Regions from separate parts of the Cytobacillus dafuensis genome, predicted to be linked through region 1. Evidence: riboswitches for the same ligand, from Rfam matches in the RefSeq annotation. Region 1 holds a riboswitch; each other region holds the start of a gene.

The links. Region 1 has a riboswitch for glycine ahead of purU (formyltetrahydrofolate deformylase). Riboswitches for the same ligand answer to the same signal wherever they lie in the genome.
Region 2: another riboswitch for glycine. It lies ahead of gcvT (glycine cleavage system aminomethyltransferase GcvT); the one in region 1 lies ahead of purU (formyltetrahydrofolate deformylase).
Region 3: another riboswitch for glycine. It lies ahead of FSZ17_RS22825 (phosphoglycerate dehydrogenase); the one in region 1 lies ahead of purU (formyltetrahydrofolate deformylase).

What each region holds. Positions count from the first base shown of each region.
Region 1 covers NZ_CP042593.1:870,191-880,421, reverse strand. The annotation lists gene FSZ17_RS04390 (alpha/beta hydrolase family protein) at 1-209, opposite strand, end outside; gene FSZ17_RS04385 (YebC/PmpR family DNA-binding transcriptional regulator) at 400-1,119, opposite strand; gene FSZ17_RS04380 (nuclear transport factor 2 family protein) at 1,322-1,699, opposite strand; gene FSZ17_RS04375 (GNAT family N-acetyltransferase) at 1,837-2,235, shown strand; gene FSZ17_RS04370 (GNAT family N-acetyltransferase) at 2,238-2,768, shown strand; gene FSZ17_RS23280 (hypothetical protein) at 2,846-2,983, opposite strand; gene FSZ17_RS04365 (TerC family protein) at 3,873-4,658, opposite strand; gene FSZ17_RS04360 (FbpB family small basic protein) at 5,291-5,434, opposite strand; gene purU (formyltetrahydrofolate deformylase) at 5,497-6,366, opposite strand; glycine riboswitch at 6,651-6,730, opposite strand; glycine riboswitch at 6,733-6,835, opposite strand; PreQ1 riboswitch class I at 6,996-7,040, shown strand; gene FSZ17_RS04350 (QueT transporter family protein) at 7,049-7,534, shown strand; gene FSZ17_RS04345 (aspartate kinase) at 7,578-8,939, opposite strand; gene mnhG (monovalent cation/H(+) antiporter subunit G) at 9,172-9,525, opposite strand; gene FSZ17_RS04335 (Na(+)/H(+) antiporter subunit F1) at 9,503-9,787, opposite strand; gene FSZ17_RS04330 (Na+/H+ antiporter subunit E) at 9,787-10,231, opposite strand, start outside.
Region 2 covers NZ_CP042593.1:3,328,975-3,339,205, forward strand. The annotation lists gene FSZ17_RS15885 (ABC transporter ATP-binding protein) at 1-823, opposite strand, end outside; gene fabI (enoyl-ACP reductase FabI) at 992-1,771, opposite strand; gene FSZ17_RS15895 (lipoate--protein ligase family protein) at 1,880-2,716, opposite strand; gene FSZ17_RS15900 (rhodanese-like domain-containing protein) at 2,905-3,285, shown strand; gene gcvPB (aminomethyl-transferring glycine dehydrogenase subunit GcvPB) at 3,538-4,998, opposite strand; gene gcvPA (aminomethyl-transferring glycine dehydrogenase subunit GcvPA) at 4,991-6,337, opposite strand; gene gcvT (glycine cleavage system aminomethyltransferase GcvT) at 6,355-7,461, opposite strand; glycine riboswitch at 7,629-7,719, opposite strand; gene FSZ17_RS15920 (DEAD/DEAH box helicase) at 7,996-9,684, shown strand; gene FSZ17_RS15925 (YqhG family protein) at 9,662-10,231, shown strand, end outside.
Region 3 covers NZ_CP042593.1:4,819,380-4,829,610, forward strand. The annotation lists gene FSZ17_RS22815 (hypothetical protein) at 1-46, shown strand, start outside; gene FSZ17_RS22820 (hypothetical protein) at 43-324, shown strand; gene FSZ17_RS22825 (phosphoglycerate dehydrogenase) at 646-1,845, opposite strand; glycine riboswitch at 2,146-2,226, opposite strand; ZMP/ZTP riboswitch at 2,363-2,442, opposite strand; gene FSZ17_RS22830 (response regulator transcription factor) at 2,787-3,506, shown strand; gene FSZ17_RS22835 (MerR family DNA-binding protein) at 3,487-3,660, opposite strand; gene FSZ17_RS22840 (AAA family ATPase) at 3,770-8,980, shown strand; gene sucD (succinate--CoA ligase subunit alpha) at 9,198-10,100, opposite strand; gene sucC (ADP-forming succinate--CoA ligase subunit beta) at 10,127-10,231, opposite strand, start outside.

The DNA of each region.
Region 1 (10,231 bases):
CGAAGTGCCGCTACACCAATGGATGCAAAAAATTCAGCGAGCATTTTGTATGCATTCATAGGCATATTCTTTACACTACCATCACGGTCAACAGGTCCAGAACCATGAATAATCACGACAAGAGGTAATTTCTCACCTGAATCATTAGGAAAACTGACCGTTCCTTTTATGTTCACATCAGTATCAAATTGAATATGGAGTTCTCTCATGGCTTTCCCCCCACTAATTAATTTCTAATTATATGACGGCTAACAATGAAAAAACGTTCATTTTATTTTAAAGAAAAAGATCTGAAAAATAATTTTGCTGATTTATGATTACATCATAAAGTAACAAGATTCCTAATTACAGCCTAAATAAAAAAGCAGACCTTTTTTCATCCAAAAGGTCTGCTTCCATTTATTCACCTAAGTCTACATTATGATACACTTGTTGAACATCATCTAAATCTTCTAGTGCATCAATCATTTTTTCAAACTTTTCTTGGCCATCATCAGGCAATGTAATTTCATTTTGAGCAAGCATCGTGATTTCCGCAACTGTAAATTCTGTTATACCAGCAGTCTTCAATGCTTCTTGCACTGAATGGAATTGATCGGGTTCGGCATAAATAATAACCGATTCCTCTTCTTCTAAAATGTCGCGTGCATCAACATCTGCTTCCATTAAGATTTCAAGCACTTCGTCTGCTGATTTCCCTTCAAGACCAATAACAGCAGTTGCATCAAACATGTAGGCAACAGAACCACTTACACCCATGTTTCCACCGTTTTTCCCAAATGCAGCACGAACATCTGATGCCGTACGATTAACGTTATTTGTCAATGCATCCACGATTACCATTGAGCCATTTGGTCCGAAGCCTTCATAACGAAGCTCAGAATAGTTTTCATCTGACCCGCCTTTTGCTTTATCAATGGCACGATCAATAATATGTTTTGGTACATTGTAAGTTTTAGCTCTTTCTAAAACAAATTTTAAAGCTTGATTGGCTTCTGGATCAGGTTCACCTTGCTTAGCTGCTACATAAATCTCGACTCCGAACTTAGCATATATACGACTTGTATTAGCATCTTTTGACGCTTTCTTATCCTTAATATTGTTCCACTTACGGCCCATAATGAACACTCTCTTTCCACTTTGAATCTACACAAAAATATTAATACTAAATAAGCTCTTGTTCAATACTTTTTCAAAATAACTTTAAAAGACGAATAAATTCTTCTAACCGAATTATATTACTAACTATATTCTTTTCCCAAATAATATTATATCTAAACTCCTTATTTGTTTCGAAGTTTAGCAAAAATAAAATGAAAATCTATTTTTCTAACTCTATATATTCTCTTAGCAATTTCCACTCATTTTCTTCTCTTCTCCAAACAAACATGCATTTTGCAGGATAGGCTTTACCGTCAATCACTGCTGTTTCAGTCCCAATTACAACAAACTCTTCTCCATCCTTACGCATAGAAATGGAAACTGGCTCAAAACTTTTTTCAGCATTGTCGTATTGCTTCAACACTGCCTCTATATCATAGGTATTATCATACTGATCAGGAAGTTCGAGATTCGAATTTGCCCAATATCCTACGAAGCTTTTAGACATATAATTTCTAAGTTTATCTCCATTCTTACTTAAGAAAGCCTCATTCCAACATTGGAAATAATCATCTAACACCTTATCTAAATGTTCCATTTGCCCCCTCCTCTTTTTTCAATATTTTCTACAAATGTATTTCTTTTTCCTTTTAATTCCTTCTTTATTTTTTAGAGGATTCTTTACTTCTATGAAGAATTCTATTTTGACCCTAAACTTTTTAAGGAGAAATAATGATGAAAATTAGATATACTGACGAAATTGCTAATCCCGATCAACTATTTACACTTTATCAAAATGATGGCTGGAATGAATTTCTGAAGTTGCCGAAAGAAGCTCTACATAAAGCAATGCTTCAAAGCTGGCATGTTCTATGTGTATATGATGAAGACCAATTAATCGGAACTGGACGAATCATATCAGATGGTGTTATTAACGGCTATATATGTGGAATAATTGTTCACCCAAGCTATCGGAATAAAGGAATTGGAAAAGAAATAGTTCGAAGATTGGTGAGAGAAGGGAATGAAGCTAAATTACATATTCAACTGTTCTGCGAAGACGATAAAGCCTCTTATTATAGGGAACTTGGTTTTGAGATATTTACAGTCGGCATGAAGTACGAAGGAAAATAATCATGATTCAATTCAAAGTATTAACTATACATGAATTATCCCCTACTCTATTAACAACATTTAATCGGTATCAAGAAACGAATTACGTATGTTTTAAAGCAAACGATCAATTCATCATTAAAGCTGACTACTTTGTTGAGCATTGGGATGATGAAAAAAAGTATCAAGTCATTCTAGAATTGCAAAATTGCGTCCAGGCGAATGGAACTGTAACCGGAGCCTTTTCAGATAGAAAGTTAATCGGTTTCGCAAATGTGGAAGGCGAATTATTCGGGAATAATAAAGAATACCTTGAACTTCCTTATATCCATGTCTCTAATGAATATAGAAATAGCGGAATTGGAAAAAAGCTGTTTCAAATATGTTGTGAAAAAGCAAAACAAATGGGTGCCAAGAAGCTATACATTGCAGCCCATCCTTCAGTAGAAACACAGCATTTTTATAAAGCTGTCGGGTGTACACATGCTTTAGAAATAAACCAAAAGATCCTTAACAAAGAGCCTTTAGATATACAATTAGAAAAAGTTTTATAAAAAATCGGCAATAAATTTAAGCCAGCTCCTAAGTGTATACATGTTCGCACTTAGGAGCTGGCTTCGTTTTTACTGGCTTAATATTCTATTTCGTCAAAATCCTTAGGCTGAGGGACCGGCTGCTTATTGTCTGGATTAGAGAATTCTCTTATAAGTTTCTGTTCGTCTAGACTATCCATATTCATCTTTTCCTTAGGCTTTTCTTGTTTCTTCATAGCGAGCAACCCTTTCAAGCTTTTATTTCATAGGGTTCACTAATTATGAAGGAATCATACGCAAAGGGTTTTCCTTATTAAACTCTTCGTGATTTTTCGAAAAAGTGGGATTATGAACATGCTTTGAGACCACTCTCCACGGATTTTTTTCGAAAAAGTGGTCTCATAAACACTCTTTGTGACCACTCTTCACGGATTTTCTCGGAAAAGCGGTCTCATGAACACTCTTCGAGACCACTCTCCACGGATTTTTTCGAAAAAGCGGTCTCATAAACACTCTTTGTGACCACTCTTCACGGTTTTTCTCGGAAAAGTGGTCTCATAAACACTCTTTGTGACCACTCTTCACGGTTTTTCTCGAAAAAGTGGTCTCATAAACGCTCTTTGAGACTACTCTTCACGGTTTTTCTCGAAATAGTGGTCTCATGAACACTCTTTGAGACCAATCTCCACGGTTTTTCTCGGAAAAGTGGTCTCATAAACACTCTTTGTGACCACTCTTCACGGTTTTTCTCGAAATAGTGGTCTCATAAACACTCTTTGTGACCACTCTTCACGGTTTTTCTCGGAAAAGTGGTCTCATAAACACTCTTTGTGACCAATCTCCACGGATTTTTCCGGAAAAGTGGTCTCATAAACACTCTTTGAGACCACTCTCCACGGATTTTTCCGAAAAAGTGGTCTCATGAACACTCTTTGTGACCACTCTCCACGGAATTTTCCGAAAAAGTGGTCTCATAAACGCTCTTTGAGACTACTCTTCACGGTTTTTCTCGAAATAGTGGTCTCATGAACACTCATTGAGACCACTCTCCACGGATTTTTCCGAAATAGTGGTCTCATAAACATGCTTTTTTGCGGGTAAAATGCTTAAATCATATAACCCTGATTAACTCACTTTATCTTCAACAGTTACTTCATTATCCTTCTTTGGAGAGAAAAACCATCCAACTACCCCGATAAGGATGAGCACAACATAGAATGTAATTTTCCATTCAGTCGAATGAGAAAATGATTCTGGCAGCACCGCTAATGCCGGGTGTGAAAGTGTGGTCACTGCAAGTTTTACTCCGACCCAACCTACAATAAGAAATGCGGCAACTTCTAGGCCTGGCTTTGTATGCAATAATTTAACAAAGAAATTAGCTGCAAAACGCATAATGATTAATCCAATAAATCCGCCTGCGAATATAACGAGAAATTGCCCGCCATCCATACCTCCAATTTTCGGTAAGCCTGAAGCAGGAAGTGCTACTGCTAGAGCTACTGCAGCTAAAATAGAGTCAATAGCGAATGCAATATCAGCTAATTCCACTTTAAAAACAGTTCCCCAAAAACCTGCTTTTTTCTTCTCTTTTGTATTAACTTCTTTATCCTTATCCTTTTTTATTAATACCTTTCTAAAGATATGGTTAAAGGAAATAAATAATAGATAAAGTGCACCAATTGCTTGAACCTGCCAAATATCAACAAGAAATGATATCGCAAATAAAGAAGCGAAACGGAATACAAATGCTCCGGCAAGGCCGTAAAATAAAGCTTTTTTTCTTTCCTCTTCCGGAAGATGTTTAACCATTATGGCTAAAACCAATGCATTATCAGCTGCTAAAAGACCTTCTAAAACTATTAATACTAATAAAACCGATCCATATTCTAAAAGTATCGAAAAATCCATATTGTTTGACCCCCATTTTTAAATTAAATTATGTGCAAATCGAGCTGAATAAAGGACATTTTCCTTTTCTTCGTTCTTTCTTGCCCTCCTTTTTTCTTATGCGTTCACATTCCTTGAAAATGCTAAGAAAACATGGTGTTCATCTATTTTTTTCAAGCCAACAAAAAACCTTTACCAAAATGCGGTAAAGGTCAGAAACAAAAAATAAAGACCTCTACCCTATTTAGGTAAAGGTCTTGCTAACAACGGAATGTTGCCGACAAAGCCGGGAGCTATGAACTCCGAAGTGACGACCTTATCGTTAAAGCTACTCCCCTTTAGGAGAAACTATACAATTTATATATTTATCATAAGCGAATCCTTACAAATCTGTCAATTATTTTTATAGTTTTTATTTGTCTCAGATTAACGGGCAGTAGACCCCCACTTCAAGTTTGCGAGAGAATCAAAGAATCCTAAGCGGGGGATCAACTGCCCGTAAAGGCCCATAAAATGAACACAGACTAAAAGCGCCACATCGTGTGGCAACGTCTGCGTGACCCACTTCCTGTGGGCCGCAACTAACCATCAGTGGGAGATGAAAGCCCCCCCACTGATGGAAGTTTCACTTTATCCACTAATCCTACCTGTATTCAAACTCTTTGTACGACTTTTTTAGACGTTGTATGTTTATCATCTATGCGCTTTTCAATTACTTCAAGCTGTCCTCGATCTCTCATAAGCTCCTCTTTATTTTTTCTAATTAAACTTGATAAAGTGACTTTTTTTCTAGTCATTTTAAATTCTCCCTCTCTCAATAATTTACGATATAAAACTGAATCCCCATTATGGCTATTTGCTATTCGAATACGATTGTCTTATTCCCATGAACAAGGACTCGGTCTTCAACATGCCATGCAACTGCATCAGCGAGGACCTTTCTTTCTACATGTCTTCCGGCAATTTTTAATTCATCAGCCGAATAGCGATGATTGACACGCATAACATCTTGTTGAATAATCGGCCCCTCATCCAGATCATTCGTAACATAATGAGCTGTTGCACCTATTAGCTTCACTCCCCTATTAAATGCCCTTACGTAAGGGTTTGCACCGACAAAAGCAGGCAAAAAGGAATGATGAATATTAATGATTTGATTAGGATATTTCGCTATAAAATTTGGGGAAAGAATTTGCATATACCTTGCTAAAACAATAAAGTCTACTTTCCCTTCCATTAATTCCATTGCTTTTTGTTCGGCCTCTTCCTTCGTTTCATGCGTTAATGGGATATGATAAAAAGGAATCCCGTAGCTTTCCACTTCGTCTGCTAATTTAGCGTGATTGCTAATGACTAGTGGAATATCAACTGGCAGTTCCTTTGACTTCCACCGCCAAATAAGTTCAAGAAGGCAATGATCCATTTTCGAAACAAATATTGCCATTTTCTTTCTATTTTTTGTGCTGCATAACTGCCATTCCATCGAATGCTCTGCTGCTATCCCATATAAATCTTGTTCAAGCTTTTCAAAAGCTGTTTCAAAATCTTTCAAATCGAATTCTATTCGCATAAAAAACCTTCCAGCATGTGGATCTGTTGTATGCTGATCAAAGTGGACAATATTTGCATGATGTTCTAATAGAAAATTAGAAACAATTGATATTATTCCCGGCTTTTCCGGACACGAAATTAATAGTACTACCCGGCTATCCTTTTCTTTTGTTGCCATCTGCCACACCTCTATTCCTAATAATTAATCATGTATCGCTTTCCCATCTATTACTAAGCAGTTTCATCTAACATCAATAGTTTGTCCATACATTCCCTTTTGAATAATATCGACATCATTCCCTTAAATCTACATAAGAAAACTTAGCGAATGCCTTAGTTTTTCTTAGCGATCTAATTAGAAGATATTTAATTGAACTCACACTTTCACTTTAGTACGTTAATAAACTTAAACTTTCATAATAGCCAAAAAAGGACAGAGAAAGGGTAACTTACTTTACCCTTTCTCTGTCCTTTTACCTGAGAGTTTAAACCCAAATAGGGTCCCCTTTGGTGTCGTACGAATAGCACGAGCTCTCCAGAGACGCGTCCCGTTGTGGTTCCTCTACCTGAGAGATTTGTTCCAAGGGTGTTTAATGGAACTTGCTCCTTCGGTGGCTAGTCATCATGCACTCTCCCACAACCGTCATCCGCCCATATTGAATTTTCTTTAAATTTAGAATAAAACTTATGCATATTTATGTCAACCTTTGAACATTGGTTTAATCTTTATTTTTAGTTCTTGTTCACATATTGTGCATAATTGACGAAAGCCTCAAAATATATTAATATATATGCTTTGGGCAAAGAGCTCACGTGGTTCGTAACCATCCCACGATAAAAAACTAAGGAGAGAATTGAATATGAAAGTAAGGACACTTGTCGGAAATGGCATATTAGCGGCTTTATATATTGCTGTTTCCATGCTTATCCAGCCATTTGGATTTACGGCTGTCCAATTCCGTGTATCCGAAATGTTTAATCACCTAGTCGTGTTCAATAAGAAGTATATATATGGCATGGTTTTAGGTGTGTTTTTAACGAATCTATTATTTTCACCAATGAAAGCATATGATCTTATTTTTGGTGTTGGTCATACGCTGATTTCTTTATTAATCACGATTGTTTGCTGCCGATATATTAAGAACATCTGGGTTCGTATGATCGTGAACTCACTCATTTTCACGTTCATGATGTGGATTATCGCCTTTGAGCTTAAACTAGCATTTGACTTGCCATTCATGCTTACATGGCTCACAACGGCAATCGGTGAGTTTGTTGTATTAATAGTAGGAATGCCAATCATGTATGCTCTTAATAAACGTATTAATTTTGAAAAAACAATATAGAAAAAGAGTTGACGCAGGAGTGCGTCAACTCTTTTTACTATTATTACACTGCTACTGCCGCAAAAAACTCTTCATAAAGTGCCTGAACCGCTCGTTTTTCATCTATTTCCTTAACACCGAACATCATGCTGACCTCAGATGAACCTTGATTGATCATTTCGATGTTAACGTTAGCTTTTGCCAATGCCTTAGAGGCTCTTGCCGTTGTACCGATATTATGACGCATCCCCTCTCCAACAACCATAATGAGAGCTAAGCTATGTTCAATAACCACTTCGTCTGAATCAAGCTCAGTTTTTATGCGATCAACGATTTCCTCTTCCATGCCAGGAGTAAACTGATTTTCTCTTAAAATGATTGAAATATCATCAATTCCAGAAGGAGTATGCTCATAGGAAAGACCATAGCTTTCTAGTATAGCTAAAAGCCTCCGTCCAAAGCCGATTTCTCTATTCATTAAGTATTTACTGACATAAATGCTGCAAAAGCCTTTGTCACTAGCAATACCAATGACAGGACCGTTCGTATTATCTCTTTCATAAACGATTTTCGTACCTGGTGCATTTGGATTATTTGTGTTCTTAATATGTACCGGAATTCCTGCACGGAACGCAGGAACTAGTGCTTCATCATGAAGGACAGTAAAACCTGCATAGGAAAGCTCACGCATTTCCCGATACGTTAATTCCTTAATTTCCTTCGGGCTGTTGATGATAAATGGATTTACAGAATAGACAGCATCAACATCTGTAAAATTTTCATATAATTCGGCTTTAAGTCCATTCGCCAGGATCGAACCAGTAATATCTGAACCACTACGTGAAAAAGTGAATACCTCACCTTCTTTGCTGTATCCAAAAAATCCAGGAAAAATAATAATCCCAGAACGTTCCCGTAACGAGAATAACTTGTCATATGATTCCGGTAAAACCTGAGCATTACCTGGTTCATCACTTACAAAAAGTCCTGCTTCTTTAGGATTTACATAATGGGCTTCCACCCCTTGCTGCCGGAAAAAAGCAGCAACTAATTTGGCGTTATTGTCCTCCCCACTTGCTTTTACTAAATCCATGAATTTGTCAGGATTGCGTTTGTCTGCAGTCAATCTTGTTTGTAGATCCTGTAGAATGTCATTAATAATTTCCTCTGATAGATTCAATTCTTGCGCAATAGCGGCATATCTTTCTATAACTGTGTTTAACTTTTCCTGCGGATTTTTATTTTGCAGGCAAAGCCTTGCACACTCAATTAACAAATCTGTCACCTTTTCATCTTCTGGCGATCTTTTTCCAGGAGCGGAAACAACGACAATTTTTCTCTTTGGATCAGAAACAACAATCTGGAAGACCTTTTCGACCTGCTTTCCAGATGCTAATGAAGATCCGCCAAACTTAACGACTTTCATCCTGACATCTCCTAATCTGTAAAAAATATATCCTAATTTTACTCCTATTCAGAAAATAATCAAGTGTTTTTCCTTCCGATAAATACATTTGTTCTTTCGAAAAGGACAATATAGTTCTGAATACCTATTTTCGCATAGCATAATTGTTTCATTTGTTAAAGCACAGCTCTCAAAAGAAAAAACGGAGAATAAAATCGTATGAGATTATTTTCTCCGTTTTTATGAAATCAACTTAATACTCTTCAAGAAATTCCTTCAAATCATCTTGTACAGTTTCCTTTGTGAGTTCAACCTTTGATCGATAGGCAGCTCGATTTAATAGATGAGATACAACTGGAGAGGTTAAAAATACGAAGAAAATACCAAGAATTAATCGAATACTGAAATATCCTTCTGCTAACAAAAAGAAAAGAAAAGTTCCAAATAAAATACAGAGTACTCCTAGGCTTGCACTTTTTGAAACGGCATGGGAGCGAGAATACACATCTGGCAGTCGAATTAATCCAATTGCACTCAGAAAGCTTAATACGGTTCCAATAAAAAGAAAAATAGCTACGATTATGTCAATGTATACGTTTTCGTTCAATAACAACACCTCTTTCAATAAATCTTGCAAAGGCAATGGTGCCTACAAAAGAGAGGATTCCGATTAATAAAATAATGTCAAAAAATGCATGTGTCCTCATAAGGATAGAAAGGCAGGCAACTCCTGCAATAATGTTGACACCGATGTTATCCAGTGCCATAACTCGATCAGGTGTTGAAGGCCCTTTTATGACACGATAAAGTGCTGCTAGTATAGAAAGGGTCAGGAAAAATAAACAAACTAATAAAAATAGATTAAACATTATCGGGTTACCTCCTTAATCGCTTTCTCATATTTGATCTGCGACTGTAAAACAGCTTGCTTTGAATCCGGCATATTTAACGCATGAAGATAAAATACTTTATTATTTGGTGAAACCTCCATTACAACAGAGCCTGGGGTTAAGGTTAAGAGCAAGGCAAGTAACGTAATTTCCAAATCACCCTCTAATTCAGTCTCCATTTTAAAGATACCAGGAGCTACATCGATTTTAGGCCTTATTACTTCTTTAATAATTGCTATACTTGATATGAACGATTCCTGGACAAACAATATAAATAATTTCATAATGGCGATAAACCGTTTTAAATAGAAAGATGTAGGGAAAAAGCGCCTTAAAGAAAATAACACAATCACACCAACGAGATAGCCTGCAAAGAAGGCTAAAATACTCCATTCATCCTGAAGAAACATCCATAAAAAGGCG
Region 2 (10,231 bases), 2.5 Mb from region 1:
TTTTCAATCTCATCTCGAATAATGCTGCAAGCACTTGATCAGTATTATCTGTTTCGACATATATGCGATTTTCATTTCGGTATACATGTGAGACACCAGGAATCTTCATCAATCCCTCAAATGAAATGCTATCAGTTGAATGAAAGGAGACAGACTTTCTAGTTAGCTTAGCTTTCATTTCCTCAGGTGTCCCATCCTCTACAATGATTCCATTTTTAAACAAAATAATTCTTTCTGCTGTATCATCTGCTTCCTGAAGGTAATGCGTTGAAAACACAATCGTCTTTCCCCTTTTCTTTAATTCATGGATAGTATCCCAGAAACGTTTTCTAGATGTTATATCCAATCCTACTGTCGGCTCATCGAAAAAGAGCAAATCGGGATTTCCCGCCATCGCAAGTGCAAAGCCGAGACGGCGTTTTTGACCACCTGAAAGTTTATCAGCTTTCTTTTTCAAATCACCCTCACTCAAGCCTGTCAATGAAACAATTTCATCAAAGGCAATAGGGTTCGGATAATAGCTTCTGAATAACTGAATGACTTCTTTTACCTTTAAGGCATCAATAACACTTACCTCCTGTAGCATTGCGCCAATTCGCTCACGCACCTTCTTCTCCTTTGGATGCATATTAAAAATTTGTACCTGACCACTTGTTGGCTCAAGCAATCCAAGCATCATCATGATTGTAGTCGTCTTTCCAGCTCCATTCGGACCAAGAATTGCCACAATCTCACCCTTTTTTATCGAAAAAGAAATCTCATCAACTGCTTTTTTATTTTTATACGTCTTTGAAACATGATCGAGCTGTACTATTGTTTCCATTGCTTCCACCTCCGCCACTTCTACCCTCATTATAATTCGGAGGAAATTATTGGTTTAGTGGATAATGTCATTTCTTACAGATGACATTTGTCATTTTGCTTTTACTTCGTTTGGAAAAAAACAAAAAAAGAGCCGCATACAGCAGCCCTTCTCACTTCTTCATGAAGTTTATCCCATTATATGATAGCCTGAATCTACATATACAATTTCTCCTGTTACCCCTCTTGAAAGATGACTCAATAACGAAAGAGTCATATCCCCAACCTCTTCTTGGGTGACATTTCTTTTTAAAGGGGATTTTTCTTCAATTAAATGAAGGATTTCATTAAAAGAAGGAACCCCTTTCGCGGCTAGAGTACGTATAGCCCCTGCGGAAATGGCATTAACGCGAATATTGTTCTTCCCTAGATCTAAAGCCAAATATTTCACAGCTGCTTCAAGCGAAGCCTTTGCAATTCCCATTACATTATAACCTTCGACTACCCGTTCGGCTCCGAGATAGCTCATTGCAATAATGGAACCTCCGTCTGACATTAACGGTTTTGCTTCTCTAGCAACAGCAATTAATGAATATGCACTCGTATCCTGGGCAAAAGCATATCCTTCCCTCGATGTATTAATAAATGCCCCTTTAAGGTCTTCTGCATGGGCAAAAGCAACCGAATGCACAACTCCGTGTATTGTACCAGCAGCTTCTCCAATATTTGAAAAAGCTTCTTTAATACTTTCATCACTATTTACATCGCATTGAACGATTAATTTCGCTTCGTAATGATTGTCACTTAAGAGTTTATTTAATTTTCCTAAAGAACGTTCTTTTCGATAAGTAAAAATTAAGTTCGCCCCTGCTTTATAAAGAGACTTTGCTACCCCCCAAGCAATGCTTCGTTCATTAGCAACTCCCATTATTACGATATTTTTACCTTTTAATTTTAATAAATCTTCCATTTTATCCTCCAATTAATAAATAGGTTAACACCTAATAATAGCATCTACTACCAGCTTTAAATTATATCATACCTATTTGATTAGCAAAAAAAGCGGCATCTGCCGCTTTTATCTTTTGAAATTCCATTCATCATGTTCATAACGCTCTTTAGCTATTTTATTAACATACTCAAGCTCTTCAGCTGTCAGTTCGTATGGCTTAAGCTCGATATTGAGTCCCTCTTCAAAGCCCTTTTTAAAAGCTTCCTTTGCCTGTTCGAGTGTAACTCTTTGTTTACTTATTTCGTTTATGGCAACAGCCTTGTTTTTAAATGCCTTTTGCATTCTTTCCTTCACTCGGTCATTTGGATATTTGAAAAGGCTAAACAGCTTGTCCTCCTCTATATCGAGTAAGATGGAACCATGCTGCAAAATTACACCTTTTTGCCTTGTTTGCGCACTTCCAGCTACTTTGCGACCTTCTACAACAAGCTCATACCAGCTCGGAGCATCAAAGCATACGGCAGAGCGGGGATTTTTTAAGGAGTCTCTTTCCTCATCTGTTTTTGGAACAGCGAAATAGGCTTCCATTCCTAAATGGTGAAATCCCTTTAAAATCCCTTCAGAGATGACTCTGTATGCCTCAGTAACTGTTTTGGGCATATCCGGGTGCTCTTCAGATACGATGACACTATATGTAAGTTCATGCTCATGAAGAACTCCCCTTCCCCCTGTAGGCCTGCGGACAAACCCTAGTCCATTCGCCTTAACCGCTTCCATATCAATCTCTTTATCCACCTTTTGAAAATAGCCAATCGAAAGTGTAGCAGGATTCCAACCATAGAATCTAATGGTTGGAGGAATTTTCCCCTGGCTATTCCAGTCAAGGAGTGCTTCATCTAATGCCATATTAAAGGAGGGTGATCCAGCACCCGTATCGATAAAATTCCAAACTTCTTTTGCCATTTATAAAACCTCTTTTACAATAGTTTTAATGCGAATTTAAGTCTATCAAAATTAGGCCAAAAAAAAAAGTATCGCGATTTTTGCCCTGAAATTTGTTTGATTTCCTTTACTCGAATGATAGAAGACTTATATAATATTAATGAAACTCTACGAAATGTTTAGTAATGCTTGAAAGGAGAAAAACAGATTTGGATACCCTTTATTTCTTTCTTATCATCTTAGGCGCAATAATTGTCTATTCGGTTATTAATTGGCTATATCAGCGTAAAATCGTTAAAACACTAACTGAAGAGCAATTTCGTGAAGATTATCGGAAGGCTCAATTAATCGATGTTCGTGAACCAAATGAGTTTGAAGCAGGACATATTCTTGGCGCTCGTAACATCCCGCTATCACAAATGAAAGTACGATTAAAGGAGCTTCGCCCGGATAAGCCGGTTTACTTATATTGCCAAAGCGGCATGAGAAGCGGCAGAGCAGCCCAATTTCTTTACCGCAAAGGCTATAAAGATCTATCACACCTTCAAGGTGGTTTCAAAAAATGGTCTGGAAAAGTAAAAACGAAATAATATAAAGAAAACTCGCCGATTGGCGAGACTTGGAAAGGCGAAGACAGAGGCGTAGTTGCACTTATCGCGCTCATACATGCCACGTCCTGTGGCATTCGCCCGACTAGGACATCCTGTCCGTCGTACTTAATTCCTAGAATTGGCAACTACGTCGAATCATCTTCTGCGCTGGCAATTTATAATTTCTTAAAGTGTTAGGAAAGACCTCTGCAAAATGAAGAGCAGAGGTCTTTTTAATTGAATCTTTCTTTTTTATTGCTTTTGGTAGCGAAGAACAGGCTTTCGAGCTGCAAGTGTTTCATCAAGTCGTCCGATAACTGTGTTATGCGGGGCTTCTTGAACGATTTCTGGATTTTCTTCTGCTTCCTTCGCGATTTGCAGCATGGCATCACAGAATGCATCAAGTGTTTCTTTTGACTCTGTTTCAGTCGGTTCGATCATGATACATTCTTCCACATTTAATGGGAAGTAGATTGTTGGCGGATGATATCCAAAGTCAAGAAGGCGCTTTGCAATATCAAGTGTACGTACACCAAGTTTCTTTTGACGTCTGCCGCTTAATACGAATTCATGCTTACAATGTCTGTCAAATGGAAGGTCATAGGCATCTTGAAGCCTTCTCATCATATAGTTGGCATTTAAAACTGCATATTCTGTAACAGCTTTAAGTCCGTCTGGACCCATTGTACGAATATACGTATAGGCACGAACATTAATTCCGAAGTTTCCATAATAAGGCTTAACTCGGCCAATTGCCTGTGGACGATCATAATCAAAGACATATTTGTCGTCTTGCTTCACTAAAACTGGCTTCGGAAGGAATGGAATCAAGTCTGCTTTTACTCCGACAGGACCTGAACCAGGGCCTCCGCCTCCGTGTGGGCCAGTGAAAGTTTTATGAAGATTTAAGTGAACTAGATCAAATCCCATATCTCCTGGACGCGCTTTAGACATTACCGCATTTAAATTAGCTCCGTCGTAATAAAGCTTTCCGCCGGCACCATGGACAATTTCTGCCATTTCAAGAATATGCTCTTCAAATAAACCTAAAGTATTTGGATTTGTAAGCATTAAAGCAGCAGTATCTTCTCCAACTACTCGTCTTAAATCATCTAAATCTACAAGACCATTGTCATCAGATTTTACCGTGATGGTTTCAAATCCTGCTACTGTAGCTGAAGCAGGGTTCGTTCCATGTGCAGAATCAGGGACAATTACCTTTGTACGTTTGAGATCTCCGTTTGCTTCATGGAAGGCACGAACCATCATTAAAGCTGTCCATTCTCCATGTGCACCAGCAGCAGGTTGTAGAGTAACTTGATCCATACCCGTGATTTCAATTAAATGCTCTTGTAAATCGTACATAAGCTCCATAGCACCTTGAACAGAGCTTTCATCCTGTAATGGATGAACATGAGCGAATCCAGGGAAACGTGCAACATTTTCATTGATTTTTGGATTATATTTCATTGTACAAGAACCAAGCGGATAAAAGCCTGAGTCAACACCATGGTTCCTATTGGAAAGCGCTGTGTAATGGCGCATAATATCGAGCTCTGCTACTTCTGGAAGCTCTGCCTCTTCTTCCCTTAAATAACCTGCAGGGATCAGTTCATTAATATCAGTTTCCGGAACATCCATTTCCGGGAGACTATAACCGATGCGGCCAGGTGTGCTTAATTCAAAAATGAGTGCCTGATCGTCCTTATGCATGGTACTCCCCCATTTCTTTAACAAATGTATCGATTTCTTCTTTCGTTCTTAGCTCTGTTACAGCAACAAGCATATGGTTTTTCAAATCTGAAAAATCGCGTCCTAAATCGAATCCGCCAATAATGCCTTTTTCAAGAAGCTTCTGATTCACTTCTTTAACAGGCTTATTCAATTTAATAACAAATTCATTAAAGGAAGGCCCTTCAAATGCAAGCTCAAAGCCATTTTCTTTAAAAAGCTTTTTCGCATAATTTGATTTTTGAATGTTAGCAAGTGCCATTTCCTTAACACCTTTTTTACCAAGAGCTGTCATGGCTACTGATGCTGCAAGTGCATTCAATGCTTGGTTGGAACAAATATTTGAAGTCGCTTTGTCACGGCGAATATGCTGCTCACGCGCTTGAAGCGTTAATACAAAGCCTCTGCGTCCTTCTTCATCTACAGTTTGTCCAACAAGGCGTCCAGGAACTTTTCTCACCAATTTATTCGTTACAGCAAAATAACCACAGTGCGGTCCGCCAAATGCAGTTGGAATGCCAAAAGGCTGTGCATCCCCTGCCACAATATCAGCACCGAGTTTCCCAGGAGGTGTTAAAGCTCCAAGTGAAAGCGGATTGCTTGAAACAACGAACATAGATTTTTGCGCATGGATGATTTCTTCCAGCTCTTTTAATGGTTCAATTCTGCCAAAAAAGTTTGGATATTGAACAATAACAGCAGCAATATCATCACTTATCATTTCTTTCAGTGCTTCTAGATCGGTAACCCCATCATTATGCGGAATTTCAATAACCTCGATATACTGGCCTTTTGCATATGTTTTCACAACATCTTTGGATTCAGGATGAACTGCACTTGAAATAAGAACTTTTTTGCGGCGAGTTTGGCCTGCACTTAGCATTGCAGCTTCTGCCAACGCTGTGCCACCGTCATACATGGAAGAGTTTGCAACATCCATACCCGTTAGTTCACAAATCATTGTCTGGAATTCAAAGATCGCTTGAAGCTCCCCTTGAGAAATTTCCGGCTGATACGGTGTATATGCTGTATAGAATTCTGAACGGGATATTACATGATCAACGATGACAGGCATGTAATGATCATAAACCCCTGCTCCTAAAAAAGAAGTGTTGCTTTTAAGATCTGCATTCTTCTGAGCCATTTTAGTAAGCTCTTTCATCAATGCTGTTTCGGTTGCAGCTGGTTTAATATTATATTCCCCTTTAAATCTAACACTTTCAGGAATATCACTGAATAATTCATCGATTGAGTTTACACCGATGGTTGCGAGCATTTCTTTCTTATCCGTCTCAGTCATCGGTAAATAGCGATGTTTCATCATTTAAGTCTCCCCTCCTATTTTTTCTCTCTTTTATAAAATGGCGTAGCTGCCACTACTGCCTTAAGGCGCTTTCCACGAATTTCAACTTCTACTTCTGTACCAACAGCAGTATTTTCAATAGATAGTAAAGCTAGGCCAATATTTTTCTTTAATGTTGGCGATTGTGTACCTGTTGTCACTTCTCCGATTTGCTCTTCACCCTTAAAAACCAGGTAGCCATGACGTGGAATTCCGCGGTCAATCATTTCGATACCAACTAATTTTCTTGAAAGTCCATCTTCTTTTTGCTTTAATAGCACTTCTTTTCCAATAAAATCAGCTTCTTTATTTACTTTCACTGCAAAGCCAATGCCAGCTTCTAACGGTGAAATTTCTGGAGAAAGCTCTTGACCATAAAGAACCAAGTTAGCCTCAAAACGCAATGTATCGCGAGCACCTAATCCACAAGGAATAGCACCTTCTTCTTTACCAGCTTCTAAAATATCCTTCCAAATTGAAACTACATCATTAGCATCGCAATATACTTCAAACCCGTCTTCCCCTGTATAGCCAGTTCTAGAAACAAGGGCTTTTTTACCATTTAAATCAACATCATTTTGGAATTTAAAAAAGCCAATATCTGATAGATTTGTATTACTAGCAAGCTTTTGCAATACACTCTCTGCCAATGGACCTTGGATGGCAACTTGTGCTGTCTGATCAGAAAGATTTTTAATTTCTACATTACCCTCAAGATGATCAGCAAGCCATTTGTAATCTTTTTCAATATTAGATGCATTTACAACAAGTAAAAAATGATCATCTGTAAATTTATAGACAAGTAAATCATCAACAGTTCCGCCATTTTCATAACACATAGCAGTGTACTGGGCACCAAAATCTTTCAATTTTGAGATATCATTTGTCATCATTTTTTGAAGATAGGAAAGGCTATCAGGCCCCTTTACTTCAATTTCACCCATATGGGATACATCAAACAAACCAGCTTTAGTACGGACTGCTTCATGCTCTTCTTTAATGCTAGAAAATTGAACTGGCAGATCCCAGCCGCCAAAATCAATTGTCTTTGCGCCATAGTCCTTGTAAACATCGTATAACGGTGTACGTTTTAACTGTGACATCCACTTGTCCCCCTTATAATATTTATTAAAAGCTTGAAATTTGAACAAAAAAAGGACAGAAAATCCCCTATATTTCAAGAAGATCCCTGTCCTTGCACCTGAAAGTTTACCGAATAACGGTTTTCCCCTTTGGTGGCTCCAAAATAATAGAGCGCTCTCCAGAGTTACGTCAAATAAGGGTTCTTTTGCCTGAGAGATTCACAAATCCATTGCTTGCTCCTTCGGCGCCACAAAAGTAGTCTCTCCCCTTATTGTCATCCGTATTTATAAAATTTTTCAAGTTGGTTCATACTAAACAAAATGGCGTCTTGACCGTCAATTTGCATGAATATGAGTTAGCTAGCTTTCACCTTTCAACTCGAAACCAAATTTGAAAATCAATAAAAATATATTTCGATAAACTAAATGATTGTGGCAAATTTCAAAACTTTCAAAGCTATTCTTATCCTACCATTAGAAGGTCATTTGGGCAATGGGTAATCTGATTCTAACTACAAAACGAATACTTCCAATTTTTTAAAGGAGCTGTTTTTAATGACAGTGCGGATTGAATTTGATTCCTCTTGGCAGGAGGAGTTTTTAACTAGAATTGAAAATGACGGACCTTGGGGGAACTGGGAGCTATATAAATTAGCAGTAGAAGTAGAAACTCATACCACCATTCCTGATTTTGAAGGATTGCAAGCTCCAAAACATCTTTCAGGCCTTACCCCATTGCCACATCAACTTGAAGTTGCCAAGCAGGTTGTAGAAAGTATGAATGGAAAAGCTATTCTTGCTGATGAAGTTGGATTAGGGAAAACAATTGAAGCAGGATTGATATTAAAGGAATATATGATTCGAGGATTAGTTAAAAAAGTGCTCATTCTTGTGCCAGCCTCCCTTGTTACCCAATGGGCAATTGAGCTGAACACTAAATTCTTCATCCCTGCAGTAACACAACGTAAAAGCTATGTATGGGAGCAGTGTGATGTGGTCGTTTCATCCATTGATACCGCAAAACGTAATCCTCATAGAGATATCATATACAAGCAGGATTATGACTTAATCATTATTGATGAAGCACATAAGCTTAAAAATAATAAAACGAAAAACTATGAGTTTGTTCAAAATTTAAAAAAGAAATTCTGTTTGCTCTTAACTGCTACTCCCATTCAAAACCGCATTAGCGAAATCTTTAATTTAGTTTCTTTATTAAAGCCCGGGCATTTAGGAAATGAGTCAGCTTTTTATCAAAAATACAATAAAGATTCCCGTGACTTGAATGATCATGAACATTTAAAAGAGCTTGTCAATAAAGTTATGATCCGAAACAGAAGAGCTGATACAGGTATTGAATGGACGAAGCGAAAGGTCGAAACCATTCCAATAGAATTCAATATAGAAGAAAGAGACCTTTACGATGCAGTCAGCAGCCTTCGCAGGGAAGGTGATTGGTTAAGCTCTAGCCAATTTTCTGTTATGACACTTCAGCGTGAAGCATGCAGCAGCCGAGAAGCGGTCTATTTCACTCTTAAAAATATGCTAGAAAAACAAGTTGAGCCCTCAAAAGATTTCCAAGACCATATTCAAGCTTTAATCTCTAAGGTGGAAGCTGTTCAGCAAAATTCAAAAGCCGAAAAAGCACTTGAATTAATTCAGCAAATCAATGATAAAGTGATCATTTTTACAGAATATAGGGCAACGCAGATGTATTTGCAATGGTTCCTCAAACAATACGGAATTACATCCGTTCCATTTAGAGGAGGTTTCAAACGAGGGAAAAAGGACTGGATGAGGGAGCTTTTCCAAAAAAACGCCCAAGTCCTTATTGCTACTGAAGCAGGCGGTGAAGGTATTAATCTTCAATTTTGTAATCATATTATCAATTTTGATCTGCCATGGAATCCAATGAGGCTTGAGCAGAGAATCGGTCGTATACATCGCCTCGGACAGGAGAAAGACGTTATGATCTATAATTTTGCCATAAAGGATACTGTTGAAGAGCATATTTTAAAACTTTTATATGAAAAAATTCATCTATTTGAAAAAGTAATTGGCGATTTAGATGATATTCTGACAAAACTGGATTTTGGTAATGTAGAGGATCATCTAGTTGATATTTTTGGCAAATCAGCTTCAGAAGGAGAAATGAGAATCAAAATGGAGAATTTAACAGCGATGATTCAGTTTGCTGAAGAAATACGGGAAGGTGAGAGAAATGCAGCAACAGGAAATTCATAATTTCCTCGAGAAATATTTCTATGCGAACGGATGCGAAATCATTCAAAACGGGCAAGGCTATTTAACTGTACAGCTTACAATTGAACTAGATAAAGAGCTGATGAATAGGCCTTTTTACTGGCATTATTTAGAAAAAACTGGTGGAGTACCTAATCCAATGCAGCTCACATTGATTACAAATCCACATCTTGTTTCTGATCAAATGAAAGGGGAGACCATTCACTTTGGATCCCCTCGCCTCCACCAAATTTTTGAGTCAACGAAAAACTTAGCCGGCTCTATTCGTTTATATGAAAAGCACAATAAACCACCAGGACAGCAGACTCCTTTAAGACCTTGGCTTGGTATGAATATCCGGATCTCATATGAATGCGACAGGAAAAGAGATGTCTTTAAATCAATTGGGTTACAATTAATAAATGGGCAAATGATTGAGGGTTTTCATGATAAACTTCTAAACTTACCTCTGACACCGAAAATTCCTGACTATTCGTTTACACTCTCACCATTAATTATGCCTAAGAGTGGCATATCAAGAGTGGAAAAT
Region 3 (10,231 bases), 970 kb from region 1:
TCCAGACGCTAAAGTACAGCATATCATAAGGAGTGAAAAGGAATGAAAATAAAAAAAATGATACGGACCTTTTTGTGCTCGTTAACAATCCCTGTCCTATCCGTCCTATACGCTGGACTGATTTTGAGTGCGTTAATCTCAGTACTTGCTGGCATATTACGAACAGTCGGCTTTGAACAAATTAAAATGAGTATTTGGCATGGCATTGATCTTCCTGTCGCTTTAAGTATTCCTGTCTCACTTGTTGTTTCAATCTTTTTAATCATTGGTTCGCTTTATGTAAAACGTTCCATTAAATTTTGTGTTACGAATCTTAGATTTTAAGAAAGGGGATTAACCTGTATATTACTTACAGTCTTCAAACGCGGTTAACTGAGAGAAATAATGAAAAGCAAATGGATTCGAGAATCTTTTATCAATTGCCGAGTCCATTTGCTTTTTCTTTTTATTTCCCTGCTTCAATATAATAATTATATTATTCTTCTATTAAAATATATGGGGTTGGGACGGTAAAGGATTACGATACAAATAGCCAGACTTCTGCGCTGGCAATTTATACTTTCTTTAACGTACAAAATAAGAGTAAAAGGACGAGGAACCTCGTCCCTTTTGAATGTTTTAGAACGGTTCTGACGATCACTTTATTTAAATCATACGAATTGTTATAATACCCTCGATCTCGTTGATTTTTTCCTCCAAACTAGGAATGATATCGCCGTTTACTTTATTATCAATGTCAATGATCGTATAGGCGTAATCCCCTCGGCTCCTGTTAACCATGTCAGCGATGTTCAATTGATAGTTTGATATAGCAGATGTGATCTTGCCAACCATGTTTGGAACATTTTGGTGGAAAGCTGTCAAACGACGCTTTCCTGTATAAGGGATGGAAGCGTTTGGAAAATTTACTGAGTTTTTAATATTACCTGTTTCAAGAAATTCCCTTACCTGACGAGCCGCCATGATGGCACAGTTTTCCTCTGACTCTATCGTAGAAGCACCAAGATGAGGGATTGGAACGGCATTTTTCATTTTTAACACATTCTCATTCGGGAAGTCCGTTATATACTGCCCTACTTTTCCACTTTCAAGTGCAACCGCCATATCCTTTTCATTCACAAGCTCACCACGAGAGAAGTTCAAAATATGAACACCTGGTTTCATGATGCTAAAGGATGCTTCATTGAACATTCCTCTTGTATCATCGGTTAGCGGAACATGTACAGTGATATAATCAGAGTTAGCAAACAACTGTTCAATCGTCAAAGCGCGCTGTACATTGCGGGACAAGTTCCAAGCTGTATCAACAGAGATAAACGGGTCAAACCCAATCACATCCATGTCTAAATCGAGCGCATCATTCGCTACAAGCGCACCAATTGCACCTAAACCGATTACACCGAGAGTTTTCCCCTTAATTTCTTTTCCAACAAATTGTTTCTTTCCTGCTTCTACAAGCTTAGGAATTTGTTCTCCTTCATCTTCTAATGTCTTTACCCAGCCAACACCAGCAAAAAGATTACGAGATGAAGCCATTAATGTAGTTAACACAAGTTCTTTTACTGCGTTCGCATTCGCTCCAGGGGTATTAAAAACTACAATTCCACGTTCTGTGCATTTGTCGACTGGAATATTATTGACACCCGCTCCAGCGCGTGCTATGGCCTTTAAATGATTGCCGAACTCAATTGTATGCATATTAAAACTGCGAACAACAATAGCATCAGGGTTTTCACTGACATTGTCGATTGTATATTGATCTTTATTAAATACATTCAATCCGTTTTCTGCAATATTATTTAACGTTTTTATTGTTTTTACTTTTATTTCAGTCACTGTGTTCATTTTCGTTTTCTCCTCTTTAAATATAATAGTTTTTTATATCTACTAAAGAAAACTCGCTGATTGGCGAGCCTTGGAAAGGCGAAGACAGAGGCGTAGTTGCACTTATCGCGCTCATACATGCCACGTCCTGTGGCATTCGCCCGACTAGGACATCCTGTCCGTCGTACTTAATTCCTAAAATTGGGAACTGCGTCGGATCACCTTCTGCGCTGGCAATTTATACTTTCTTAAAGTGTAAAAAAAGAGACTGGTGTTCTCCAATCTCTTTAGACGTCAAAAAAACAAATAGGTATTAATATTTGTCTCTCTTCTGTCCTTTTGCCTGAGATTTTGAACCCTTCGGCGCTGCTGTTAAACTGCATTCTCTCCAGAAGCTGCTCCTGTTATAGTGTGATCCATAACAATCATAGCATCTATTATTTAGTTTTTAGTTAGCGGAATATCCAAATAAATATATTGTATTGATTCGCCTCCACGATCCCCCTTATAAACATAAAGAGGCAAGGAAAACTTTCCTTACCTCTGCCCAGGCGAACGGCTACTCGACACTATGTGCTCCCCCACGGTTATCCGTTTTCGCCAGTCACACATAGTCTTTTCATTTGTTTTATCTTATCAGATCCTCTATCAACCTTCAACCTAAAATTTTCAAATAATTAATTCGTTTATCCCCGCTCGCAAATTGTCCCTTTTCCATCACAACGCCAATTGCTTTGAGCATTTCAGGTAAATTGGCGGTATCTCTAAGATTGCGGCTTTTTTTTTGTCATTATGACAGGTATTATCGGAATGATACTCGGCACTTGATTATTTTTTATCTATTAGAAATTTAGGGAGTATTTGGTATTTTTATAGTAATATAAGATGAAAGGGACTGCATATTTCATTTATTTTTATTAAAAAGTGAAAGGAGTAAAAAGGTTACTCTTAGGGGGATGTTTATGAGAGCAGAGAAAGTATTAGTCGTTGATGATGATCAGGATATCAGGGAGGTCTTGAATCTTTATTTAAATAATGAAGGCTATATAGTAATTATGGCAGAGAGCGGTGAGAAGGCACTTACTCTTTTTGAGGAGCATGATTTTGACTTAGTTTTATTAGATGTAATGATGCCAGGAATGGATGGTTTTGAAACATGTCAGTCCATACGAAAAAAATCAAATATTCCTATTTTGTTTTTGAGTGCGAAAGAAGATGATATCGATAAAATCTTAGGCTTACGAATCGGCGGAGATGATTATATAACTAAACCTTTTAGTCCAGCTGTGTTAGTAGCAAAAATAAAAGCATTATTAAGAAGAGCTAGGCAAAGCCGTTTTGATAATAGTGAAGAACAGCAAACTCGGGAAAACCCCATTCTCCATTTTCCCGACTTGACTATTGATATGGAGAAGTGTGTCGTAAAAAGAGGAAGAGAAAAAGTCACCTTACCTGCTAAAGAATATCAATTATTATGCGTTTTAGCTAGGAATGCTGGCAGAGTATATAGTGTCGAACAACTTTTTCAGCTCATTTGGGGTGAGGATAGTCTCGGAGATAATCGAACCGTGATGGTACATGTTAGTAACTTAAGAAAAAAAATTGAGACAGAACCTGCAAAACCTAAATATGTGCAAACCGTGAGAGGAATAGGCTATAAGTTTAACGATGCTTTTGAATAACTGAGGAGTGATTTCTTAAAATTTCTTTTATTTCCGATAAGGAAATACCTAATGCTTTTGCTTTGATGATAAGGGATAGCCATTCTTTATCTAGGTTTACCTGATTCAATTTCTCAGTAGAAGGCTTTCGATCATACAAATACTTTTCCTTCATATTGACCTCCAATATCTAATTTATATTAAAAATAGATTAGTATATATACTATAAGAACTGTATAAATTCACTTTAAGTTTTATTAAAGTTTTGCCAAAGGATGAGGAAATTGATAAATCTATCTGGATATAAGCGATTAAAACAAAAAGATGCTGACCAATTCGCAAAATATTACATGGGCTTTTCCTCCATAGATCACCATTATGTCATTATTCAAAAAGTAATTGAGCCTTCTCTCTTATCTTCATATGATTTTGAACATTTACAGAAAGAAGCTGAATTGATTTCTGAAATGAATCATCCAAGTATTGTCCCACCTATGCGACTAGAGAAAAAAAACAATGAGATTTTTCCTGTTTATGAACCGTTTAGAGGTGTCCCTTTTAAAAAATATGTATATACACAAACCTATTCATTAAAAGAATTTTTTGTTTTAGCTATTCAATTATGTGAAATTGTCGAAAATACTCATGATAAAGACTTTATGTTTCTTCATTTAAACCCGTATAATTTCATGGTCAATACTGAAAAACAACAAGTATTCTTATTAGGAATTTTCAATTCTATAATAAAAGGGAAAACTTTAAAAAGTAACCGAATGAATAAAATACTTCCTGCTTGGGAAATTGCTTATATCTCACCTGAATTAACAGGGAGAATGAATGTCCATGCGGATTCCCGCGCTAACCTTTATACACTAGGGATTATTTTCTACGAAATGCTGACAAAGCAATTGCCCTTTGCAGCTGCAGGTCTTTCAGAAACTATCCACTCTCATTTAACACGGCTTCCAAAATCACCTTCAGAATTCCAACTTGAAATCCCAGAAATTATTTCTACTATCATTTTGAAGCTCTTAGAGAAATCACCCGATGAACGTTATCAGTCAGCTAATTCATTAAAGAAGGACCTCGAGCATTGTTATCATGAATATTTAAAAACAGGCTGGGTCAAAAATTTCCCTCTTCGTATATTAAACAAACAGACAAGCGAAAGAAAAAATACTCTTTATGGCAGAGAGCAGGAATTAAATATTTTAACTGAAGGACTGCAACATGTATTAAGCGGCCATCAAAAAACCGCTTTTATCTTTGGAACTTCTGGAAGCGGAAAGACTTCTCTGGTATACGAAATGCGAAATAGTGTCATAGAAAATAGGGTAATCTTTTTAGAGGGAAAATTTGATCAACTACATAGATATATTCCTTATACGCCAATTATTCAAGCCTTCAAAACATGGATTCGCATTATTTTATCAAAGGGAGAAGCAGAACTATCTATCTGGAAAACAAAAATTCTACATGAACTAGGGCCAAATGCTAGTTCACTATCATTTCTTCTGCCTGAAATAGAATGGATCATCGGAAACCAGCCGATTATTGAGGGTCTATCATCATTTGATAATCACAGCCTCTATTTAATCATGTTTCATAAATTGATTAAACTTATTTCAGATGATTGTCCGCTTATATTTTTTATTGATGACCTTCAATGGGCTGATGCTGCATCATTAGAGTTAATTTGTTATTTAGTCACAAATAATCATTCAAATCGAGTATATATCATGATTGCATATAGAGATGGAACTGATCTCCATGAAAATAAACCGGTAAATGATGCATTGAGAAATATTCTTGCAGTTCATGATGACAATATCGTCATCCCCCTTCAACCCCTTACAGAAGAACAAATTATGCAATGGATATGTGTTCACTATGATATTGAGAAAGATAGCAGCAAAAGTAAACAGTTATCTTCGATTATTTACAAAATTACAGCTGGAAATCCATTTTTTATTACACAAATTTTCCGAAGCTTATCAAGAGAAAAAATTGTCCAAGCTGATGGGACCGCGCATAAGATTCATTACACAGTGTTAAAAGAGCTATCAATAAATGAAGACATTGTCAGCTATGTTATAAGCCGAATAAAAAAGCTTCCACAAAAAGAACAGGAAATACTAAAAGCTGCTTCATGCTTTGGCCAAAAAGTAGATGGCAATAAATTAGCTGCTGTATTGAATATGGATAATCAATTAACAGATCATTTACTTTTAGCTGCTGTAAATAAAGGTTTTTTAGTTTTGGTTAATGAAAATAATCAGAATGAAAAAGCAGACTTTTTATTTATCCATGATCGAGTGCAGCAAGCATTGTATTCGCTCCTAACATTAGATGAAAAACAAATTATTCATTTGAATATTGGCAGGCATTTAAAATCGAACGGAAATACCCATTTAGATAAGGAAGATTTATTTGAGGTTGTTTCCCATTTAAATTTTAGCGACCGGTTATTGTTAGTTGAGGAGCGGAAGGAACTGGCATCCTTAAATGCGGTATCGGGTAATGAAGCGATAAAAGCAGCTGCATTTCAAGCGGCCTACGTCTACTTTTCCCATGCGAGGAAGCTTTTGCATGAAAATTCATGGAAAGAAAACTATGCTTTAACCTTTCAAATAATGAAAGGGTTAGGAGAATCGGCTTATTTAAATAGCAAGTTTGATGAAGCTGAGCATGCATTTAATGAGGTATTAGAAAAAGCCCATACAAAAGAAGAAAAAATAAAGTTATATAATATGATGATCAAATTATTTACTCATTTACATCGAGTAAATGAAGCTGTAGACGCTGGTCTTAAAGGCATGCAATTATTCAGTTGGAAAATTAAACATAATCCAGGTAAGACTGATATTGCAAAGGAGCTTTTACTTATTAAGCTTTCTCTTATAGACAAAAATCCTGCATCCCTTCTCGATTTACCAGAAATGAAGGAGGAATCGAAAAAATTATTTCTGCAAACACTAATTAATTTAAATGCGCCGTCATTCCATGTAAATCAAAACCTTTCAACGTACTTAATGCTTAAAGCATTTCAATTCACACTAAAATATGGTAAAACAGACACTTCTAGTTTAGTATTTAATAATTTCTCGCTTATTCAAAGTGCAGGTTTTGGAAATTTCACTGCCAGTTATGAATACGGAAACCTTGCTATAAAGCATGTTGAGCAAAGCAATAGAATAGATTTAAAGGCAAGGGTATTTTTTGTATTCGGAACATTTGTTAACCATTGGAAAAACCCGCTTTACAAAAATCTTGATTATTTACGAGAATCACAGCATTATAGTGTGGAATCTGGCAATATTCATTTAGCAGGGGCAACAAGCTCCTTCATCATTATGACTCTTCTCTTAAAGGGAGAGAGGCTTGAAGATGTATTGGCAGGGGTCAATACACAGCTGGAATTTGTTAAAAGTATTAATTATCGAATATCTGTGGACTTTATTAATGAAATGAAGCATTGGCTTGAAGTGCTAATGAATCAGGATATTAAGCCGGATTTTGATATGCCTATTACTAACAATGATCAGTCTGGAGACGTTATTCATTACACATTAAGACTGCAAATGGCATTTTTATTAAATGAAGAGGCGCATGCAAAAAAAATACTTGAAAAGCTGACACGTTTAATTAATAAAACGAATGTCCTTGTCATCACACCAGATTATTATTTTTACCATACATTATGGCTTTGTCGTTTTTATAAGAATTCGAATTCAGCAGAAAAAAAAGTTTATATTCGGACGATGAAGAAACATATCAAAAAAATGAAAAAATGGTCAAAAAATTCACCCGCAAATTATCAACATAAATATCTTTTAATGAAAGCAGAGTTTTTGAAAGTTTTGGAAAAAAGCAAGGAAGATATCGCTGGACATTATGAAAAAGCGGCCCATTATGCTAGTGAGAATGGTTTTATACAGGATGAGGCAATTACTTATGAATGTATTGGTCATTTTTATATGAATATTGGTTATAGGCAATTAGGTCATTATTATCTGAAAATGGCATACGAACAATTTCTAAATTGGGGAACAATTAGAAAAGCAGAAGATCTTAGTAGCCAATACCCAGGATTAAGTCCGCATATTAGAGAAGAATCGTCCAAAGGATTAAATCTCGATGCGCAAACAATAATTAAAGCAGCGCTAGCAATTTCAAAGGAAATCAATTATGAAGAATTAATGGTGGTCATGATGAAAATTATGATTGAAAATGCTGGTGCAGAAAAGGGGTATTTATTTCTTAATGAAGAAGCCAAGTTAAATCTTGCTATACAAGGCGATTTACAAAAAATATCTATTCTAGATTATCCATTGGTCATCAATGATTTACATCATGAAATTCCCCTGCAGCTTATTCATTATGTTCATAAAACGGAAGAGCCAATTGTACTTGAAAATGCAAGTAAAATAGGATTATTTACAGAAGACCCATATATAAAATCAAAAAAACCGAAATCAGTACTCTCGTTGCCAATTAAGTATCAAAATCTGCTAATTGGAATTTTATATTTAGAAAACAATATGATTTCTCACGCATTTACAGAAGATAGAATACAGATACTTATGATTCTTTCTTCACAGGCTGCTATCTCAATTTTCAATGCGCGAGTTTATATGATGCTTGAAGATAAAGTGAAAGCACGTACAGTTGACCTTGAAGCTGCGATAAGCAACCTTGCCGAAGCCAATAAAAAACTTGAACAGGAAGAAACGCTTAGACGCGACTTTTTAGCAAATATTTCACATGATCTCCGCACTCCAATAACATCCATTCAAGGATATATTGAGGCATTAATTGATGGAATAGTAGAAACACCTGACAAACAATTAATTTATTTAAAAAGAAGCAGGGATCGTATAATCTCCTTGAATCATTTAATTCAAGATTTATTCGATTTATCTCAGCTAACATCAGGAAATATTCATTTCTTAATGGAAAATGTCGCTGTTAACAAACTCTTCCACCATCTTAGCGGACAATATGAATGGGACGTTAAGAAAAGTGGCCTAGATTATATCATCACCATTCCAAATTTAACAGATCAGTACTATCCATTAGTTTATGTCGATATTAGAAGGATCGATCAAGTGATTTCCAATTTAATAAACAACTCAATAAAATATACAAAAGCGGGAAAAATTCAACTTGAATTAATCATCGATGATACATCGGATTATGTAACCTTTGCCGTACATGATTCAGGAACCGGGATCGAACCGAATGATATAGAAACCATTTTTAACAGATCCTATACAAAAAAAGGTCAGGCCAAAGAGACAGGACATGGTTTAGGCCTCGCGATCTGCAAAGAAATTATAAGAAAACATTGCGGAGAAATTTGGGCAGAGAGTGAAGTAAGCAAAGGAACTTCCATTTACTTTACTCTTCCAAAGATAAAAATAGATGAAGATGAATTGCTGTCTACACCTTTAATCTTCGACAAACAGAAAAAATTAAATAGTTTTCAAACTTAGACTGTGAACCTGTCCCCACTAGCTTCTCACAGGTTCCAGAATTAGTAAATTAATCAAAGTATTTTGTAGACATATACATAAAAGCTCCTATTGTAGAAATGTTGGATGTTTGTTCACACAAGCAAACTTTCTACAATAGGAGCTCCCAAAAGTATTTCTAATGTTAAGTCAAAAGACTGTTATACCTCAATGTTTATCATTATTACCTACTGAAAATTTAGTTTGTTTTGCACTTTTCAAAAAGCCCTTTTTCTTTAAGAACCTTAATCAGTGTCTCTCCCATTACAGATGGAGTATCTGCCACTTCAATTCCACATTCATTCATGACGCGAATTTTTTCTTCTGCTGTTCCTTTACCACCAGATATAATGGCTCCTGCGTGTCCCATTCGTTTTCCTGGCGGTGCTGTGCGTCCGCCGATAAATCCGACTACAGGCTTCGTCATATTGGCTTTCACCCATTCAGCAGCTTCTTCTTCAGCAGAACCACCGATTTCTCCAATCATAATTACTGCGTATGTTTCTGGGTCTTCATTGAAGGCTTTTAAAACATCAATAAAGTTTGTGCCGTTTACCGGATCACCACCGATCCCTACTGCTGAGGTTTGTCCAATTCCAGCCTGTGTTAACTGATGAACCGCTTCATAAGTTAAAGTACCAGAACGAGATACAACCCCCACATGGCCTTTCGTATGGATGTATCCAGGCATGATGCCAATCTTACACTCATCAGCACTGATCACACCAGGACAGTTCGGACCGACAAGACGTGTCTTCTTTCCTTCCATATAGCGTTTTACTTTAACCATGTCCAGTACAGGAATATGTTCAGTAATACAGATTGTAAGATCAAGCTCTGCGTCAACTGCTTCCATAATCGCATCAGCGGCAAATGGAGCTGGGACATAAATAACTGACACTGTAGCACCAGTCGCTTGAACTGCTTCTTTCACTGTATTGAATACTGGAACTCCTTCTAGTTCAAGGCCACCTTTACCTGGAGTCACACCACCAACAATTTTTGTACCGTACTCAAGCATTTGTTTTGTATGGAATAGTGCAGTTGAACCTGTTATCCCTTGAACAATGACTTTTGTATTTTTATTAATAAATACACTCACGTCAAATTCCCCTTTCTGATATCCAGTTAACCCACTAATGAAACGATTTTTTGGGCACCGTCAGCCATAGATTCAGCTGCAATGATGTCAATATCTGATTCAGCTAGAATCTTCTTGCCTAAGTCAACATT